3 regions of the Shinella sp. BE166 genome follow, and region 1 is predicted to be linked to each of the others. Evidence: riboswitches for the same ligand, from Rfam matches in the RefSeq annotation. Region 1 holds a riboswitch; each other region holds the start of a gene.

Region 1 (5,964 bases):
GCCGCGATGGCTTGGCCGCACGGCTCCGGATTGCAGGCCGGCGGCGCGCACGAAGGTGCCGTTGATGACGAGCGGCAGCGAGAAGACGCTGATATTGGCGATGCAGGTGCCGTTCGCATCGAACCACGCGAAGGGCACGCTGGTCGGGTCCGGCCCGCCCAGCCGGTCGAGCGCGGTGATCCCGATGCCGAATGTGTCTTCCAGCAGGTCGGCAAGCGCGCGCCAGGCGGCGGTGTCGCCAAGATAGTCGGAGCGGAAGACCAGCCCCGGCCGGTCGGCAGGCATGGTGTTAGCGCACGCCCGTGGAGCCGAAGCCGCCGGCGCCGCGGGTGGTTTCGCTGGTTTCCGTCGTCTCGCGCACGGCGACTTGCGTGACTGGCGCAATCACCATCTGCGCGATGCGCATGCCGCGCTCGATGACGAAGGGCTCTTCACCGAGATTGGCAAGCAGCACCTTCACCTCGCCGCGATAATCGCTGTCCACGGTGCCCGGCGTGTTGAGGCAGGTGATGCCGTGCTTGAAGGCGAGGCCGGAGCGGGGGCGGATCTGCCCCTCGTAGCCGTGCGGGATTTCGAAGATAAAACCGGTCGGCACGAGCGCGCGTTTTCCCGGTGCCAGCGTCAGCGGCGTATCCATGGCCACGCCGGCGCGCAGGTCCATGCCGGCGGCACCCGATGTCTCATAGGCGGGAAGCTCGATGCCCTCACCATGCGGCAGGCGGACGAGCGAAAGGGTGGGCTGGGTGGGGGCGTGCGCGTTCATGCGCCCATAAGCCGGCCACCGCACAATCCCGTCAATTGCATCTTCCGGGCGGAGCCTGTAAAGACCGCGGCAACTCACAGGATATTGCAGAAAATGGCCGAAACCCTTGCCGAGGCGGTCTCCCGCCGCCGCACCTTCGCGATCATCGCGCACCCGGACGCCGGTAAAACCACCCTCACCGAAAAGCTGCTTCTGTTCGGCGGCGCCATCCAGCTCGCCGGTGAAGTGAAGGCGAAGAAGGACCGCATCCAGACCCGCTCGGACTGGATGAAGATCGAACGCGAACGCGGCATCTCGGTCGTGACCTCCGTGATGACCTTCGAATATGACGGCAACGTCTTCAACATTCTCGACACCCCCGGCCACGAGGACTTCGCGGACGACACCTACCGCACGTTGACGGCGGTGGATGCGGCGGTCATGGTCATCGACGCCGCCAAGGGTATCGAGCCGCGGACGTTGAAACTGTTCGAGGTCTGCCGCCTGCGCGACATCCCGATCATCACCTTCGTCAACAAGATGGACCGCGAGAGCCGCGACCCGTTCGAGATTTTGGACGAGGTGGAAGAGAAGCTGGCGCTCGATACCGCGCCGATCACCTGGCCCGTCGGCCGGTCGAAGTCGTTCTGCGGCTCCTATCATCTCGCCGACCGCACCTTCCGTGGCTCGGATACGCAGGTGCAGCCGACGAAGATCGACGATGCGACGGTGGTGGCGAAAAACCTGCCGGAAAACGAACGCACCGCATTCATCGAGGAGCTGGAGCTGGCCCGCGAGGCCTGCCGGCCGTTCGACCGCGAGGCTTTCCTCGAAGGTCACCTGACGCCGGTCTTCTTCGGCTCGGCGCTGCGTAATTTCGGCGTTCGCGATCTGATCAACGCGCTCGGCGCCGTCGCACCGCCGCCGCGCGACCAGGTGGCGGATGTGCGCAAGGTCCATGCGTCCGAGGACAAGATGACGGCCTTCGTCTTCAAGATCCAGGCGAACATGGACCCGAACCACCGCGACCGCATCGCCTTTGCCCGTGTCTGCTCCGGCATGCTGGAGCGCGGCATGAAGGTGCGCCTCGCCCGCACCGGCAAGCAGATCGGCCTGTCCGCGCCGCAGTTCTTCTTCGCCTCGCAGCGCCAGCTCGCCGATACGGCCTATGCCGGCGACGTGGTGGGCATCCCGAACCACGGCACGCTCCGCATCGGCGACACGTTGACGGAAGGCGAGGCGCTGGTCTTTGAAGGCGTGCCGAACTTCGCGCCGGAAATTCTGCGCCGCGTGCGGCTGGAAGACGCGATGAAGGCGAAGAAGCTGAAGGAAGCGCTCCAGCAGATGGCGGAAGAGGGCGTCGTGCAGCTCTTCTCGCCGGAAGATGGTTCGCCCGCCATCGTCGGCGTCGTCGGCGCGCTGCAGCTCGACGTCTTGAAGGAGCGGCTCCAGGGGGAATACGGCCTGCCGGTCTCCTTCGAAATGTCGCGCTTCTCCGTCTGCCGCTGGATTTCGTCGGATAGCGCGGCCGAACTCGAGAAGTTCGTCACCCAGCGCCGGGGCGATATCGCCCGCGACCTCGATGGCGACCCGGTGTTCCTGGCGCAGGATTCCTTCTCGCTGCGCTACGAGTCGGAGCGCTATCCGGCCATCAAGATGGTCGCCATCAAGGAGTATCACGTCACCAAGGCGTGATCGGATCGCGCACCTGTCACTTTCGGCGTGACAGGTGCCACATCATTTGCGAAAACCGCCCCGAGACGGGGGCGTCCGCGCAAGCGGGCTGAGAAGCACCCTTTGAACCTGAACCGGATCATGCCGGCGGAGGGAGTCGAACGGGTGCCGGCTTGCTGCCGCCCGTTGGCCGCCTCCGTCGCAGGGAGGCGAGATGGCCGACACGATTGCAAACATTCTCTCGATCGCAGGGTCCGACCCTTCGGGCGGCGCCGGCATCCAGGCCGACCTCAAGACCTTTGCGGCCCGCGGCACCTATGGCATGGCTGTTCTGACCGCGCTGACGGCGCAGAACACGCAAGGGGTCTCCGGCGTGCATCTCGTGCCGCCGGCCTTCGTCGCGGCGCAGGTCGCGGATGTGTTCAGCGATGTGCGCGTCGATGCCGTGAAGATCGGCATGATCGCCTCGGCGGAGATCGCGGAAGCTGTTGCCAACAGCCTGTCGTCGCGCCGCGGCCTGCCGGTCGTGCTCGATCCGGTGATGGTCGCCAAGGGCGGTGCGTCGCTGCTGGCACGGGAGGCGGTGGAAGCGCTCACGCGCCGGCTGCTGCCGCGCGCCACCGTGCTGACCCCCAACCTGCCGGAAGCCGCCGCCCTCTTGGGCGAAGCCGAGGCGACCGACCGGGCGGGCATGGAGGACCAAGCGAAGCGGCTCCTCGCGCTCGGGCCAAAGGCAGTGCTGCTCAAGGGCGGGCACCTGCCGGGAACCGAAAGCCCGGATGTGCTGGCAACGCCAGACCGGCTGCACTGGTTCGAGGGCGTGCGCGTGCTCACGCGCAACACCCACGGCACCGGCTGCTCGCTGTCGAGCGCGATTGCCGCGGAGCTCGGCAAGGGGCGCACGCTTGCCGATGCCGCGGCGGTGGCGAAGAGTTTCATCGCCGGCGCGGTGCGCACGTCCGATGCGCTCTCCGTCGGCTCCGGCCACGGACCACTGCACCATTTCCACGCGCTCTGGAACTAGCGATCCGCCAGCGCCAGCCGCAAGCCCATCAGGCCGAGGGCGGCGGCGAAGCTGCGCTGCGTCCAGACCATGATCCTTGGCCGGCTCAGCACCTGCTGGCGCAGCCCTGCGGCAAGCGCGCCATAGAGGGCGAAGACGAGGAAGGTCAGCAGCATGAAGACGCCGCCGAGATAGAGCATCTGCGCCGTGGCGTCGGGCGCCTCCGCCGGCACGAATTGCGGCAGGAAGGCGAGGAAGAACAGCGAGAGTTTCGGGTTGAAGATATTGGTGAGGATGCCCTTGCGAACGATGCGAAGCGCCTTTTCGGCGGGCGCCTGGTCCGGCCCGAAATCCAGCGCGTTGCTGTCCTTCAGCATGCTCCAGGCGATGAACAGCAGGTAGGCGACACCGACATAACGCAGCACCTCGAAGGCGAGCGCGCTCGCATGCAGCACCGCGGCCAGGCCGACGACGGAGGCGACGATGTGCGGGATGATGCCGAGCGTGCAGCCGAAGGCGGCAAGCAGGCCGGCGCGAAAGCCGCCGCTGATGCCGAGCGCCAGCGTATAGATCACGCCGGTGCCCGGCAGGAGGATGACGACGAGCGAGGTGATGAGGAATTCTGTGGTCATGTCCGGTTTCCATGCGGCTAGAGCATTTCCAGCCGAAGCGGCATCGCTTCGGCGTCGGATAATGCGCCAGAGGCGGCAGGGAACACCGGAAGGCAGGCCGTGGTCTTGAACGAAATTGCAGTCAGCCGCGCGCAGCGAGATAGGCGCCCGGCGTATAGCCGTAGCGGCGCGTGAAATTGCGCGTCATGTGGCTCTGGTCGGCAAAACCCGCGTCGATGGCGGCCTCGGCGAGCGAGGTGCCCGTCGCGATCAGCCGCCGCGCGCGCTCGGTCCTGCGCTGGAGCAGATAGGCATGCGGCGTCAGGCCCGTGCTGCGGGCGAAATCGCGCACCAGCCGGAAGCGGCCGAGCCCGCAATCCGCCGCAAGATCGTCCAGCGTGACGGCGGCGGCTGGGTCTTCGTCCAGCCGGCTGCGGGCTTGCGCAATGGCCGATGAGGCGATGGTTTCCCGCTGCGGCACCCGCTCCTGCAAGGCGGCGGCGAGCAACAGGAGGAGGCGTTCGTCCCGGGCGAGGGCAGCGGCACGCTTGTCGAGCAGGGAGGCGAGCAGCGCCGAAACGAGCCCGGCAATGCGGCCGTCCTCCAGCACCGGCGCGTAAAATTCCTCGCGCGGCCGGCCCTCGAAAATATGCTCCGCCGCAGCTGCAACGATCGCCGGCTGCATGTAGAGCATGCGCCAGGCGCGCGGGGCATCGCCCAGCGGCGCGCCGTCATGCACCTCGCCGGGGTTGACGGTGATGGTGTTGCCGGCTTCGGCCTCGACCATGCCGCGCCCGCTTGCCGATTTCTGCGCGCCGCGTTCGACCACGCCGATGCCGTAGGTCTCATGCGTGTGGCGCGCAAAACTCAGGCGGCTGTCGGCGATGACGGCCTCGATGCCGTCGATGCCCGTCCTGAAGATCTGGAAGCGCTCGGCTGCCATGATCAATCCCGCAGCACGCCGGGAAGGGCGGCCGTCTCGCCGAACCAGTCGGTGGCGGAGGTGCACCAGATCTGGCGCACCGGTTTCAGGCCGGCGCGCTGGTTGATGCTGCCCCAGCGGATGCCCCAGGTCTCGGCCGCTTCGCCCGTTCCGGTCGAAAAGAGCGGCGTGCCGCATTCCGGGCAGAAATAGAGCAGGCGCTTGCGGCCGCTTTCGGCGCTCTTGGTGTAGAGTTTCGGCGGGTTTGCGGTGAGGCGCAGGGCGTCGCGCGGCACGCTGGCGGTGACGCGATAGGGCGAGCCGGTCAGCCTCTGGCAATCCGTGCAATGACAGATCGCCACCTTGTCCGGGTCGATCTCGGCCTCATAGGTCACGAAGCCGCAATGGCACTGCCCGTCGATTTTCATGCTGCATCCTTCTCTCATCGGAAAGGATAGGCCGCGATGCCGCAGCGTCAACCGCAAGGGCATCCTGTTCCGCAAGAAACTGCCAACCTCGCGCCCTGTCATCAGAATGACACGCATGGTTTCGGCCCGTTTACATTCGTTAACGCATTTTTACCCATTTGCGTTGAAAATCAGGGCAGTGCCATGGTTAATGCGTCTGGTCAAACGCCGGTTCGTCGCCGGTCTTCGAAAGCGAGAATAGCCTCATGTGCCGTTGGGCAGCCTATCGCGGAGAACCGCTGTACCTCGAGGAACTGGTGTCCTCGCCCGCCCACTCGCTGATCGAACAATCCCATTGCGCCACCCGCGCCAAGACGGCGACCAATGGCGACGGTTTCGGCATCGCCTGGTATGGCGAGCGCCCGGAGCCCGGCCGCTACCGCGATATCCTGCCCGCCTGGTCCGATTGCAACCTGCGCAGCATCGCCCGCCAGGTGCGCTCGCCGCTGTTCCTCGCCCATGTGCGCGCCGCCACCGGCGGCGGCACGCGGCGCGACAATTGCCATCCCTTCGTCAACGGCATCTGGTCCTTCATGCACAATGGC
Region 2 (5,964 bases), on a different contig from region 1:
TACCGCAAACCTCATCCTCTCGGCACTCGGCAAGGCGAGCGTCAAGGACAAGGCGGCCTTCCGCGCGGCGCTGAAGGAGGCAGATTTCGCCTCGGTGCGCGGAAAATTCAAGTTCAACAAGAACAACCACCCGATCCAGGACATCTACGTGACCGAGGTGGTGAAGGAAGGCGACGTCTTGACCAACAAGATCATCGCCACCGCCTTCACCGATCACGGCGACGCCTACGCCGACAAGTGCGCGATGTAATCCGCGCGCAAACACCCGCCCCTAAGGCGGGTGCCATCCCTGACCTTCCGGACCGGTTGCCTTGCCCCTAGCCCATATCCAATGAGCACGCTCGCAGCCTATGGCGGCCTTTTCCTGGCCGCGCTCATCGCCGCGACCATCCTTCCCGCCCAGTCGGAAGCCGTGCTGGCTGGCCTGCTGGCGACCGAAACCTATTCGCCGGCATTGCTCATCCTCGTCGCCGGCATCGGCAATGTGCTCGGCTCCGTCATAAACTGGCTGCTCGGCCGCGGCGTGGAACGTTTCCGCGAGGCTCGCTGGTTCCCCGTCAACGCCAAGAACCTCGATCGCGCCGGGCGCTGGTATCGCAAATATGGCTGGTGGAGCCTGCTTTTGAGCTGGATGCCGATCATCGGTGATCCGCTGACGGTCGCTGCCGGCATCATGCGCGAACCGTTCCCACGGTTCCTGCTCGTGGTCACAATCGCGAAGTTCGGCCGCTATATCGTGCTGGCCGCCCTCGTGCTGCACTGGCTGTGAACTTTTTTATGCCGGCGATGGAATGAGGATCGTTCGGCTCTCGTATACTGGGTCATGAACGGAAAGACACCCGGCTTCAATGTGATCGGACAGCTTGCAGCGCTCAGGCGCTATGCGCTGTCGCTCGTCCGCAATCCGGACGATGCCGAAGACCTCGTGCATGACGCGCTGGTGAAAGCCTACGAGCGCCAGTCGACCTTCCGCACCGGCGCCAATGTGCGCAACTGGCTGATGTCCATCCTGCACAATGCCCATGTCGACCGCCTGCGCCAGCGCCGCTCGCAACAGCGCCGTCACGACGCGGCGGCGGAACTGGGCGAGACCTCCGTGCCGGCGAACCAGGACCATTCGGTGCGCCTCACGCAGTTGCGCAACGCCTTCTTCGCGCTGTCGGAAGAGCAGCGCGCCGCGTTGCATCTCGTCGCGATCGAGGAACTTTCCTACCAGGAGGCGGCCGATACGCTCGGCATTCCGGTCGGCACGCTGATGTCGCGCGTCGCCCGCGCCCGGGAACGCCTGCGCGCCTTTGAACAGAACGGTGCTACCGCGACCGTCCCCCATCTCAGAATCGTCGGAGGCACTGGCGATGACCAGCAATGACCCGATCCTCGAATCCGATCTCAATGCCTATGTCGACGACCAGCTCGCCGTCGGCCGGCGCATCGAGGTCGAGGCTTACCTGTCGGAACGGCCGGAGATCGCCGCCCAGATCATGAAGGACCTGCGCGTGCGCGACGAACTGCGCCTGGCGCTGGCCGATCATCGTGCGGTGACCCGGCAGGCGACACGCGAGGCTGCGCGCCTTCTCGAACGCTCGCTCGCCCGACGCCGCGTCTTCTCCGTCTTCCGCCGTGCCGCGGCAATCGCCCTCTTTGTTGCCGCCGGCTGGACCGCGCATGCCGTGCTCGGCCCCTTCGGCGCGACCGAGGTCATCGCTTCCACCCCGCCGCCCGCCTTCGTGGAAGAGGCCGTGCGGGCGCACAAGACCACGCTCATCCGCGATGCGATGAGCTCGCAGCCCGAAGCCGCCGTCTTCGATCCGGCCGAAATCCGCTCCGCGACGGCGATCGTCCTGCCGGACCTGCCGAAAGGCTGGGCCGTGGTCGACACGCAGGTTTTCCCCTCGGCCTATGGCCCGAGCGTCGAGCTGGTGCTGGAGCCGAAGAAGGACGAACGCCTGTCGCTCTTCGCCGTGCGGCCGGGCTCGTTCGGCGTGCAGCACGTCCTGCTCTTCCACGCCGACAATGCCCGTGCCGCCTACTGGCAGATCGGCGACGTCGCCTATGCGCTGGTGTCGGAAAGCCGCAAGGCCGACGACCTGGCTGAAACCGCGCGGGATCTCTCGCGCACGCTTTACTGATCAATCGTTCCACCGAAGGAGACCCATGATGGAACCCGTACAACAGCGATTTGGCTATGGCGCGCAGGCGCAGTCGGCCGCCCTCTTCGACGAGGGCCTGCGCAAGCACATGCTGCGCGTCTACAACTACATGGGCGCAGGCCTGGTCATCACCGGCCTTATCGCCTTCTTCGTCGGCTCGACGCCGGCGCTCTACGTGCCGATCTTCTCCTCGCCGCTCAAGTGGGTGGTGATGCTGGCGCCGCTCGCCTTCGTCTTCTTCTTTTCGTTCAAGATCCAGACGATGTCGGCCAGCACCGCGCAAGCGACCTTCTGGGCCTTCTGCGCCGTCATGGGCCTGTCGCTCGCCTCGGTGTTCCTCGTCTTCACCGGCATGAGCATCGCCCGCACCTTCTTCATCGCCGCCACTATGTTCGGCACGACGAGCCTCTACGGTTACGTCACGAAGCGTGACCTGTCGAAGTTCGGCTCGTTCCTGATCATGGGCCTGATCGGCGTGGTCATCGCCTCGATCGTCAACATCTTCCTCGGCTCCACCGCGCTGCAGTTCGCGATCTCCGTAATCGGCATCGTCGTGTTCGTCGGCCTCACGGCCTGGGACACGCAGAACATCAAGGAGCAGTATGCCGAAAACATTGACCAGGAATCGCAGCAGAAGATGGCCGTGTTCGGCGCGCTCTCGCTCTACCTGAACTTCGTCAACATCTTCCAGCTGTTGCTGAATTTCACCGGCGAACGCGAATAGTTTTCGCGAATGATTTCAAAGGGAACGGCGGGGCAAAACCCCGCCGTTTTCTTTTGTCGGAAGCCTGTGCTCCCCTCCCCCCGGCGTCATCCTCGGGCTTGACCCGAGGATCCATGCCGCGGGTGCCGTGTGGATCCTCGGGTCAAGCCCGAGGACGACGGAGGAGAGGTTTTTCGCACAATATAATGTAAGAATACACTTACATATTTTACCATGTTGACAAATCATCCCCGAGCGTCTTTGCTTAAAGCATTCACCAGGGGGGTCCCGACAAGGGGCTGAGATACTGCTGGCTTTCGCAGCGCAGTGACCCGTTGAACCTGATCCAGTTCATACTGGCGTAGGGACGGTGCAAGCGCTGTAGACTCGTATTCCGCTTCCCGGATTCCGTGTCGGCGTCTTTCCATCATTCCGGCTCTAGGACTGGGTCTCCAACTTTGAACCTTGGAGCCTCACGATGAATATTGCCGCCCAAAAGCTCACCCCCACCGTCACCACCGGCGCCTTGCCCGCCTCGCGGAAAATCCACATCCCCGGCGAGCAGCACCCGGATATCCGCGTGCCGCTGCGCGAAATCGCCCTGCACCCGACCGCCGGCGAACCGCCGGTCGTGGTCTACGATGCCTCCGGCCCCTACACCGATCCCACCCATGTCGTTTCCATCGAAAGCGGCCTGCCGCGGCTGCGCGAAAGCTGGGTCGCCGCCCGCGGCGACGTGCAGGATTACGAGGGCCGCCATATCCGCCCGGAGGACAACGGTTTTGCCACCGGCGAGCGGCTGACGCCGGAATTCCCCATCCGCAACCACCCACGCCGGGCGAAGGACAGCAAGGCGGTGACGCAGCTCGCCTATGCGCGGGCCGGCATCGTCACCCCAGAAATGGAATTCATCGCCATCCGCGAAAACCTCGGCCGCAAAGCCGTGAAGAAAGCGCTTGTCCGCGACGGCGAGAGCTTTGGCGCGCATATTCCGGATTTCGTCACGCCGGACTTCGTCCGCCAGGAGGTCGCGAGCGGCCGCGCGGTCATCCCCGCCAACATCAACCATCCGGAAGCCGAGCCGATGATCATCGGCCGGAACTTCCTGGTTAAGATCAACGCCAATATCGGCAATTCCGCCGTCACCTCCTCGATGGCCGAGGAAGTGGAGAAGATGGTCTGGGCGATCCGCTGGGGTGCGGATACGGTCATGGACCTGTCGACCGGCCGCAACATTCACAATATCCGCGAATGGATCATCCGCAATGCGCCGGTCCCGATCGGCACCGTGCCGCTCTACCAGGCTCTGGAGAAAGTGAACGGCATTGCCGAGGACCTCACCTGGGAGGTCTATCGCGACACGCTGATCGAGCAGGCCGAACAGGGCGTCGACTATTTCACCATCCATGCCGGCGTGCGGCTCGCCTATATCCCGCTCACCGTCAACCGCGTCACGGGCATCGTTTCGCGCGGCGGCTCGATCATGGCGAAGTGGTGTCTTCATCACCACCGCGAAAGCTTCCTCTATGAGCATTTCGACGAAATCTGCGACATCGCGCGGGCCTATGACGTCACCTTCTCGCTCGGCGACGGCCTGCGGCCCGGCTCGATTGCCGACGCCAACGACGCCGCGCAGTTCGCCGAACTGGAGACGCTCGGCGAGCTGACCAAGATCGCCTGGGCAAAAGACTGCCAGGTCATGATCGAAGGCCCCGGCCATGTGCCGATGCACAAGATCAAGGAGAACATGGACAAGCAGCTGAAGGTCTGTGGCGAGGCGCCGTTCTACACGCTCGGCCCACTGACGACCGACATCGCCCCCGGCTACGACCACATCACGTCGGGCATCGGCGCCGCGATGATCGGCTGGTTCGGCACCGCCATGCTCTGCTACGTCACGCCGAAGGAGCATCTCGGCCTGCCCGACCGCGACGACGTAAAGGTCGGCGTGATTACCTACAAGATCGCTGCGCATGCCGCCGACCTCGCCAAGGGCCACCCGGCCGCGAAGCTGCGCGACGACGCCCTGTCGCGTGCCCGCTTCGAGTTCCGCTGGGAGGACCAGTTCAATCTGTCGCTTGACCCGGAAACCGCTCGCTCCTTCCACGACGAGACGCTGCCCAAGGAGGCGCACAAGGTGGCGCATTTCTGCTCCATGTGCGGCCCGAAATTTTGCTCCATGCGCATCTCGCACGATATCCGCGCCGAGGCGCAGAAGGAGGGGCTGGAGGCGATGGCGGCAAAATTCCGCGAGGGCGGCGATCTCTACATGCCGCTCGAAACAACAGCCGGAGAATGACCATGCGCATCCTCGTCAAGGGGGCCGGCGTTGCCGGCCTCACGGTCGCCTGGCAACTCTATCGCCACGGTTTCGACGTCACCATCAGGGAGCGCGCCGACAAGGCCGGCGCCGGTGCCTCCGGTTTTGCCGGCGGCATGCTGGCGCCCTGGTGCGAGCGGGAAAGTGCGGAAGAGCCGGTGCTCACACTCGGCCGGCTCGCCGCCGACTGGTGGGAAGCGGCCGTCCCCGGCCATGTGCACCGCCGGGGAACGCTGGTCGTCGCCGGCGGGCGCGATGCCGGCGAGCTCGATCGTTTCGCCGGCCGCACCAGCGGCTGGGAATGGCTGGACGATGCGGGAATTTCGGCGCTGGAGCCGGATCTCGCCGGCCGCTTCCGCAAGGCGCTGTTCTTCCGGCAGGAGGCGCATCTCGATCCTCGGAAGGCGCTTTCCGCCCTGACAGCCGGGCTTGAGGACGGCCGTATGCGCTTCCTTTACGGCCAGGCCGGAGAGCCGAACGAAGGCCGCTACGACCGGGTGATCGACTGCACCGGCGCCTCGCGGATCGGCCACATGCCGGAGCTTCGCGGCGTGCGCGGCGAGATGTTCACCCTCGAAACCGGCGAGATCACCCTCTCCCGCCCCGTCCGCCTGCTGCATCCGCGCCACCCGATCTACATCGTTCCGCGCGAAAAGAACCGTTTCATGGTGGGCGCGACGATGATCGAAAGCGAGGATGCCGGCCCGATCACCGCCCGCTCGCTGATGGAGCTGCTGAACGCCGCCTACGCCCTGCACCCCGCCTTCGGCGAGGCGCGGCTTGCGGAAACC
Region 3 (5,964 bases), on a different contig from region 1:
CTTGCGCATGGGACTCTCCTGATCTCTTTCGGGTTACCGGATGAGCTCCTCTCGTCCAGTGATCAGACTTTCCCACATCGCCCTTATCTGCGCTGTTTCGCATGGAACAGGCCGCTTTTCAGCCCTCCAGCTCCTCGCGCAGCATCTCCAGTTCCAGCCATTCCTCTTCCATCTTCGTGAGGGACGCGCGCAGTTTTTCCATCTCGGCGGCAAGCTTGTTGAAGGTGGCGGGATCCTTGGTGAAGAGCGCGGGATCGGCCATCTTCGCCTCGCGGGCGGCGATTTCCTTTTCCGCCTTCTCCATCTCCTTGGGCAGGTTTTCGAGCGCGAATTTCTGCTTGTAGGAGAGTTTCGCCGTGCCCCTGGCTTCCGCAGGCGCCGCCGTGTCGACCGTCTTCGCCTTCTCGGCCTTGTCCGCCCGGCGCTTCTCCTCGAGTGCGCCGCGGCGCTGCGCCATCATGTCGGTATAACCGCCGGCATATTCGATCCAGCGACCGTCCGGGCTTTCCGGATCGGCGGGCGCGATGGTCGAGGTCACGGTGCGATCGAGGAAGTCACGATCGTGGCTGACGAGCAGCACGGTGCCGGCAAAGCCCGCGACGATCTCCTGCAACAGGTCGAGCGTCTCGATGTCGAGGTCGTTGGTCGGTTCATCGAGGATGAGCAGGTTCGTCGGGCGCGACAGGATGCGCGCCAGCATGAGGCGCGCGCGCTCGCCGCCGGACAGGTTGCGGATCGGCGTGCGGGACTGTTCGGGCTGGAACAGGAATTCCTTCATGTAGCCGGTGACATGCCGCTGTTCGCCATTGACGAGCAGCGTCTCGCCGCGGCCGTCGGTGAGATAATGGCCGAGCGTGTCGTCGAGGTTCAGGTCCTCGCGGCGCTGGTCGAGCGTGGCGATTTCCAGGTTCGTGCCGAGTTTGACGGTGCCGCTGTCGGGCGCGAGCTGGCCGGTCAGCATCTTGAGCAGCGTCGTCTTGCCAGCGCCGTTCGGGCCGACGAGGCCGATGCAATCGCCGCGATGCACGCGGATCGAGAAGGGCGCGACGATGGTGCGCTCGCCGTAATTCTTGGTGATCTTGTCCGCCTCGATCACCAGCTTGCCGGATTCCTGGGCGTCGGAGGCACTCGCCTGCACGCTGCCCTGCGGACCCTTGTGGCCGCGATAGCGCGAGCGCAGATCGTGCAGCGCGCCGAGGCGGCGCATATTGCGCTTGCGGCGCGCCGTGACGCCGTAGCGCAGCCAGTGCTCCTCGCGTTCGATCGCCTTGCCGAGCTTGTGCTGTTCCAGTTCCTCGGCTTCCAGCACCTCGTCGCGCCAGGCTTCGAAATGGCCGAAACCGCGGTTCAGCCGCCGCGACTGGCCGCGATCGAGCCAGACGGTGGCGTTGGAGACCTTTTCGAGGAAACGACGGTCGTGCGAGATGACGACGAGGGCCGAGCGGGTCGATTGAAGCTCGCCTTCCAGCCATTCGATGGTCGGCAAATCCAGATGGTTGGTCGGCTCGTCGAGCAGCAGGATGTCCGGCTCCGGCGCCATGACGCGGGCGAGCGCCGCGCGCCGCGCCTCGCCGCCCGAAAGCGACGCCGGGTGCTCGGCGCCGGTCAGCCCCAGATGTTCGAGCAGGTAGGTGACGCGGTAGGGATCGTCGCTCGGGCCGAGGCCCGCTTCGGCATAGGCGGCGACCGTCTCGTAGCCGTCGAAATCCGGCGCCTGGTGCAGGTAGCGGATGGTGGCGGACGGGTGGCGGAACACCTCGCCGGACTGCGCTTCCGCCAGGCCGGCGGCGATCTTCATCAGCGTCGACTTGCCCGAGCCGTTGCGGCCGACAAGGGAGATGCGGTCGCCGGGCTCCACTTGCAGGCTGGCGCCGGCAAGCAGCGGCGTGCCGCCGAAGCTCAGGAAGATATCGTCGAGTTTGAGGATGGGCGGTGCCAAGGGTCAGGCTCCTGAAAGGTCATAGGGCCGGGCGATGACGATCGCGCGGCCAGAGGCGAGCGAAAGGCGAACCGGGCCTTCCGCGACGTTGGAAATGGTGCGCGACGAGCCGAAGGGCAAGGAAAAGTCCTTCAGCGGATAGCGCACGTTGCCGATGTCGAGGCCGGCAAGCGGGGAGAGGCCGAGCACGGAAAACAGGCTGCCCTTCGGCAGGTCGATCTCGCGCGTGCCGGGCAGGAGCGGCCAGGCCTCCTCCGTGCCGGAGGTGAGCTTGATGGCAAACCCCTGCTCTTCGAGCGAGACGGCATGGATGAGGTGCATCAGCGCATGGTCGGAGCGTTCGCCGCCGAGCGCGCCGGCCAGCACGATCTTCCTGGCGCCGCGCTCGATGGCGACGGAGACGGCGATGGCGCCGTCGGTCTCGTTCTTGGCGACGGGATAGGGCTGGCGCTCGATATCCGGCCAGGCGTCGAGCAGTTCCGGCGGGGTGGAATCGAAATCGCCGACCCAGATTTCCGGTCTCACGCCGAGCGCCGCCGCATGGCGCATGCCGCCATCGGCGGCCACGAAACGCGCGCCCGCAACATCCGCGGCAAGGCGCGGCGTCGCCTGGAGCGCGCCTCCCAGGAGGACGACGAAGAACGGGTCTGTCGGTGCGGGCATGGTCATGGCTGATGCCCTTAGCGCATGTTCTCCAGAAAGGGAAAGATTTTGGCGGAACGCCTGTCGTAACCGCAAACGGCAAAGGACCCGGATGCAGGGGACATCCGGGCCTTGGGGAGGTCAGCGACGTAAGAAGGCTTACTTGCAGACCTTGATCTTCTTGATGATGACGTTGCCGTAGTAGTCGTAGGACTTCACCTTCTTGATGAAGCAGTGCGGCTTGTAGCCGTAGCTGTAATAGCCGGCCTGGGACGGGGCGGCGAAGGAGATGGCGGCGACGGCTGCGATGGCGGCGGAAATGATGAACTTGCGCATGAAAGTTTCTCCTGATCTCTCTAGGGATGAGCCTCTCTCATCCAGTGATCAGACTTTCCCACATCGCCCCGCCGCCCGCTGTTCCGCATGGAACAGGGCCTTGCCTCTTGCGCCGCGCTGAAAGCGGGATTATGCCTTGCCTTGCTCTAACGGGGTGCCACGCGGGTTTTCGACCCACTGGCTGAGAGGCGGTTTCGCCAACCCGAAGAACCTGATCCGGCTCGTACCGGCGGAGGGATTAGACGGCACATTCCAGCGCCCTATTCCCGTTTTGTGAACAGACCAGGGAGGCGCCGATGCGCAAGACATTCCTCACCTCGATCGCGGCCCTTGCCGTTTCCTTCGCCTTGCCTGCGCTGGCGCAGGAAAAGACGCTGACCGTCTATACCTATGAGAGCTTCGTTTCCGAATGGGGCCCGGGGCCGAAGGTCGCCGAAGCCTTCGCCAAGACCTGCGGCTGCAAGGTCGAATGGGTCGGCGTCGCCGATGGCGTCGAGCTTTTGACGCGCCTCAAGCTCGAAGGCGAGGGCACCAAGGCCGACGTGGTGCTCGGTCTCGACACCAACCTCATCACCGAGGCGAAGGCGACCGGGCTCTTCGAAGCGCATGGTCTTTCGCCCGAGGGTCTGACGGTGCCGGGCGGCTTTTCCGACGACACGTTCCTGCCCTATGACTACGGCCATTTCGCTGTCATCTACGACACCGAGACGGTGAAGACGCCGCCGACGAGCCTGAAAGAACTGGTTGAGGGCGACCCGGCGCAGAAAATCGTCATCGAGGATCCGCGCACCTCGACGCCGGGGCTCGGCCTGCTGCTCTGGGTGAAGTCGGTCTATGGCGACAAGTCCGGTGAGGCCTGGGGCAAGCTCAAGGACCGCGTGCTGACCGTCACGCCCGGCTGGTCGGAGGCCTATGGCCTCTTCACCAAGGGCGAGGCGCCGATGGTGCTGTCCTACACGACGTCGCCCGCCTATCACGTGATCGCCGAAAACACCGAGCGCTACAAGGCGGCCGCCTTCTCCGAGGGCCACTATGTGCAGATCGAGGTGGCAGGCCTGACGCGCACCTCCGACGACAAGGAACTTGCGCGTCAGTTCCTGACCTTCATGACCGGGCCGGATTTCCAGTCGATCATTCCGGAGACCAACTGGATGATGCCGGCCGGCAAGACCAAGGACCCGCTGCCGGCCGCCTTCGACGCGCTGGTGAAGCCGGAAAAGACCTTCCTGATGTCGTCGGACGAGGTGGCGGCCAACCGCAAGGCCTGGATCGACGAATGGCTCGCCGCCATGAGCGCCAAATAAGGTGATGTTCTTCGCCCGCGCCGAACGCCGGACCTTGCGCGTCGCCGGGGGGCTTGCCCTCGGCGTCGTGCTCGTCTTCGTCGGCGCGGCGACGGCCGTGCTTCTGGCGCATGCGGGCGGCGGGGGCGGTGCGCCGCTCTTCGACGCCTATATCTGGCGGGTCGCGCAGTTCACGCTGCTACAGGCGACGCTGTCGACCCTGCTCTCCATTGTGCTCGCCATTCCCGTCGCCCGGGCGCTCGCCCGGCAGCGGGATTTTTGGGGACGGGTCTGGATCATCCGGCTCTCCGTCGTGCCGCTCGGCCTGCCGGCGCTGGTGGCCGCACTTGGGGTCATCGAGATCTGGGGGCGGCAGGGCGTCGTCAATGATCTTTTGCGGCTCGCCGGGCTGCAAAATCCGGTCAGCGTCTATGGCCTCACCGGCATCCTGATCGCCCATGTCTTCTTCAACCTGCCGCTCGCCGCTCGCTTCCTGCTCGCCGCCCTCGATCGTATTCCGCCGGAATATTGGCTGAGCTCGGCCAATCTCGGCATGGGCAACGGTGCGGTCTTCCGGCTGATCGAATGGCCGGTCATCCGCCGCGTGCTGCCGGGCATTGGGGGCCTCGTCTTCATGCTCTGCGCGACGAGTTTCACCATCGTGCTGACGCTCGGCGGCGGGCCTGCGGCCACCACCATCGAGGTGGCGATCTACCAGGCGCTGCGCTTCGATTTCGATCCCCAGCGCGCCGTGCTGCTCGCCTTCCTGCAAATCTTGGTCACCGCCGCGCTGCTCTGGCTGATTTCGCTGTTCGGCCGGCCGCCGGACGAGGGGGTGACGGCGGGCCGCGCGATCCGCCGTTTCGATGGCCGCCGCCGGCGCGTAACCGACGGTTTCGTCATCCTCGCCTTCACGCTGTTCACCGCGGCCCCGCTCGCGGCCACCCTCGCCTCCGGCCTTGCCGCGGATTTCGGCCGGCTGGCGGTCGATCCACTGCTGCACAGGGCGCTGTTCACCAGCCTCGCCATTTCCTTCGCCTCGGCCAGCCTCAGCCTTGCGATTGCGCTGCCCATTGTGCTCGTGCCGCGCCTTGCCGAGACCGGCGATGCCGGGCTTGCGACGCGGCTGATCGGCCGGGCGCTGCCGGCCACGGGCTCGCTGATCCTGCTCGTGCCGCCGGTCGTCGTCGCGACGGGGTGGTTCCTGGTGCTGCGGCTGTTTGGCGAGACCGGGCGTTTCGCGCCGGCCGTCATCACCGTTATCAACGCGCTGATGGCGCTGCCCTTCGTCGTGCGCGTGCTGGAGCCCGCCTATCGCACCCATCTGTCGCGCACCGCGCGGCTGGCGCTGAGCCTCGGCGTCACCGGCATGCATCGCTTGCGATGGATCGATTGGCCGGCGCTGAAGAAACCCTTCCTCACCGCCTTCGCCTTCGCCATGGCGCTGTCGCTCGGCGATCTCGGCGCCGTCGCCATTTTCGGTGCGGATGGTTTCGTGACGCTGCCGTGGCTGCTCTTCTCCCGGATGGCAAGCTATCGCACGGCGGATGCAGCGGGCATCGCGTTGATCCTCGGCGTGATATGCCTTCTGCTGACGCTGCCTTCGACCGCAGCCGATCGAACGACCGAAAGACCTGCCATCGATGCCTGATACCGCAATCCGCCTTTCCGACGTCACCGTGCGTTTCGACGAGAAGCGGCTCGCCTTCGATTGCGCCATCCCTTCCGGCGCCGCCGTCGCCGTCGCCGGCCCCTCGGGGGCGG

Evidence for each region. Region 1 has a riboswitch for thiamine pyrophosphate ahead of thiD (bifunctional hydroxymethylpyrimidine kinase/phosphomethylpyrimidine kinase). Riboswitches for the same ligand answer to the same signal wherever they lie in the genome.
Region 2: linked by a shared signal. The riboswitch ahead of thiC (phosphomethylpyrimidine synthase ThiC) and the one ahead of thiD (bifunctional hydroxymethylpyrimidine kinase/phosphomethylpyrimidine kinase) in region 1 are both predicted to bind thiamine pyrophosphate.
Region 3: linked by a shared signal. The riboswitch ahead of thiB (thiamine ABC transporter substrate binding subunit) and the one ahead of thiD (bifunctional hydroxymethylpyrimidine kinase/phosphomethylpyrimidine kinase) in region 1 are both predicted to bind thiamine pyrophosphate.

The regions. Positions count from the first base shown of each region.
Region 1 is NZ_JBPEHL010000005.1:221,087-227,050, reverse strand. Features, by position in the region: gene J2Y63_RS15115 (GNAT family N-acetyltransferase) at 1-285, opposite strand, end outside; gene dut (dUTP diphosphatase) at 290-763, opposite strand; gene J2Y63_RS15105 (peptide chain release factor 3) at 857-2,437, shown strand; TPP riboswitch at 2,502-2,575, shown strand; gene thiD (bifunctional hydroxymethylpyrimidine kinase/phosphomethylpyrimidine kinase) at 2,631-3,440, shown strand; gene J2Y63_RS15095 (LysE family translocator) at 3,437-4,051, opposite strand; gene J2Y63_RS15090 (AraC family transcriptional regulator) at 4,173-4,973, opposite strand; gene J2Y63_RS15085 (GFA family protein) at 4,976-5,380, opposite strand; gene J2Y63_RS15080 (class II glutamine amidotransferase) at 5,626-5,964, shown strand, end outside.
Region 2 is NZ_JBPEHL010000004.1:493,904-499,867, forward strand. Features, by position in the region: gene J2Y63_RS13080 (ABC transporter substrate-binding protein) at 1-250, shown strand, start outside; gene J2Y63_RS13085 (YqaA family protein) at 332-769, shown strand; gene J2Y63_RS13090 (sigma-70 family RNA polymerase sigma factor) at 824-1,369, shown strand; gene J2Y63_RS13095 (anti-sigma factor family protein) at 1,356-2,129, shown strand; gene J2Y63_RS13100 (Bax inhibitor-1/YccA family protein) at 2,158-2,874, shown strand; TPP riboswitch at 3,123-3,239, shown strand; gene thiC (phosphomethylpyrimidine synthase ThiC) at 3,332-5,152, shown strand; gene thiO (glycine oxidase ThiO) at 5,155-5,964, shown strand, end outside.
Region 3 is NZ_JBPEHL010000012.1:132,603-138,566, reverse strand. Features, by position in the region: gene J2Y63_RS25175 (hypothetical protein) at 1-9, opposite strand, end outside; gene J2Y63_RS25170 (ABC-F family ATP-binding cassette domain-containing protein) at 119-1,939, opposite strand; gene J2Y63_RS25165 (thiamine diphosphokinase) at 1,943-2,602, opposite strand; gene J2Y63_RS25160 (hypothetical protein) at 2,741-2,917, opposite strand; TPP riboswitch at 3,058-3,172, shown strand; gene thiB (thiamine ABC transporter substrate binding subunit) at 3,214-4,221, shown strand; gene thiP (thiamine/thiamine pyrophosphate ABC transporter permease) at 4,226-5,851, shown strand; gene thiQ (thiamine ABC transporter ATP-binding protein) at 5,844-5,964, shown strand, end outside.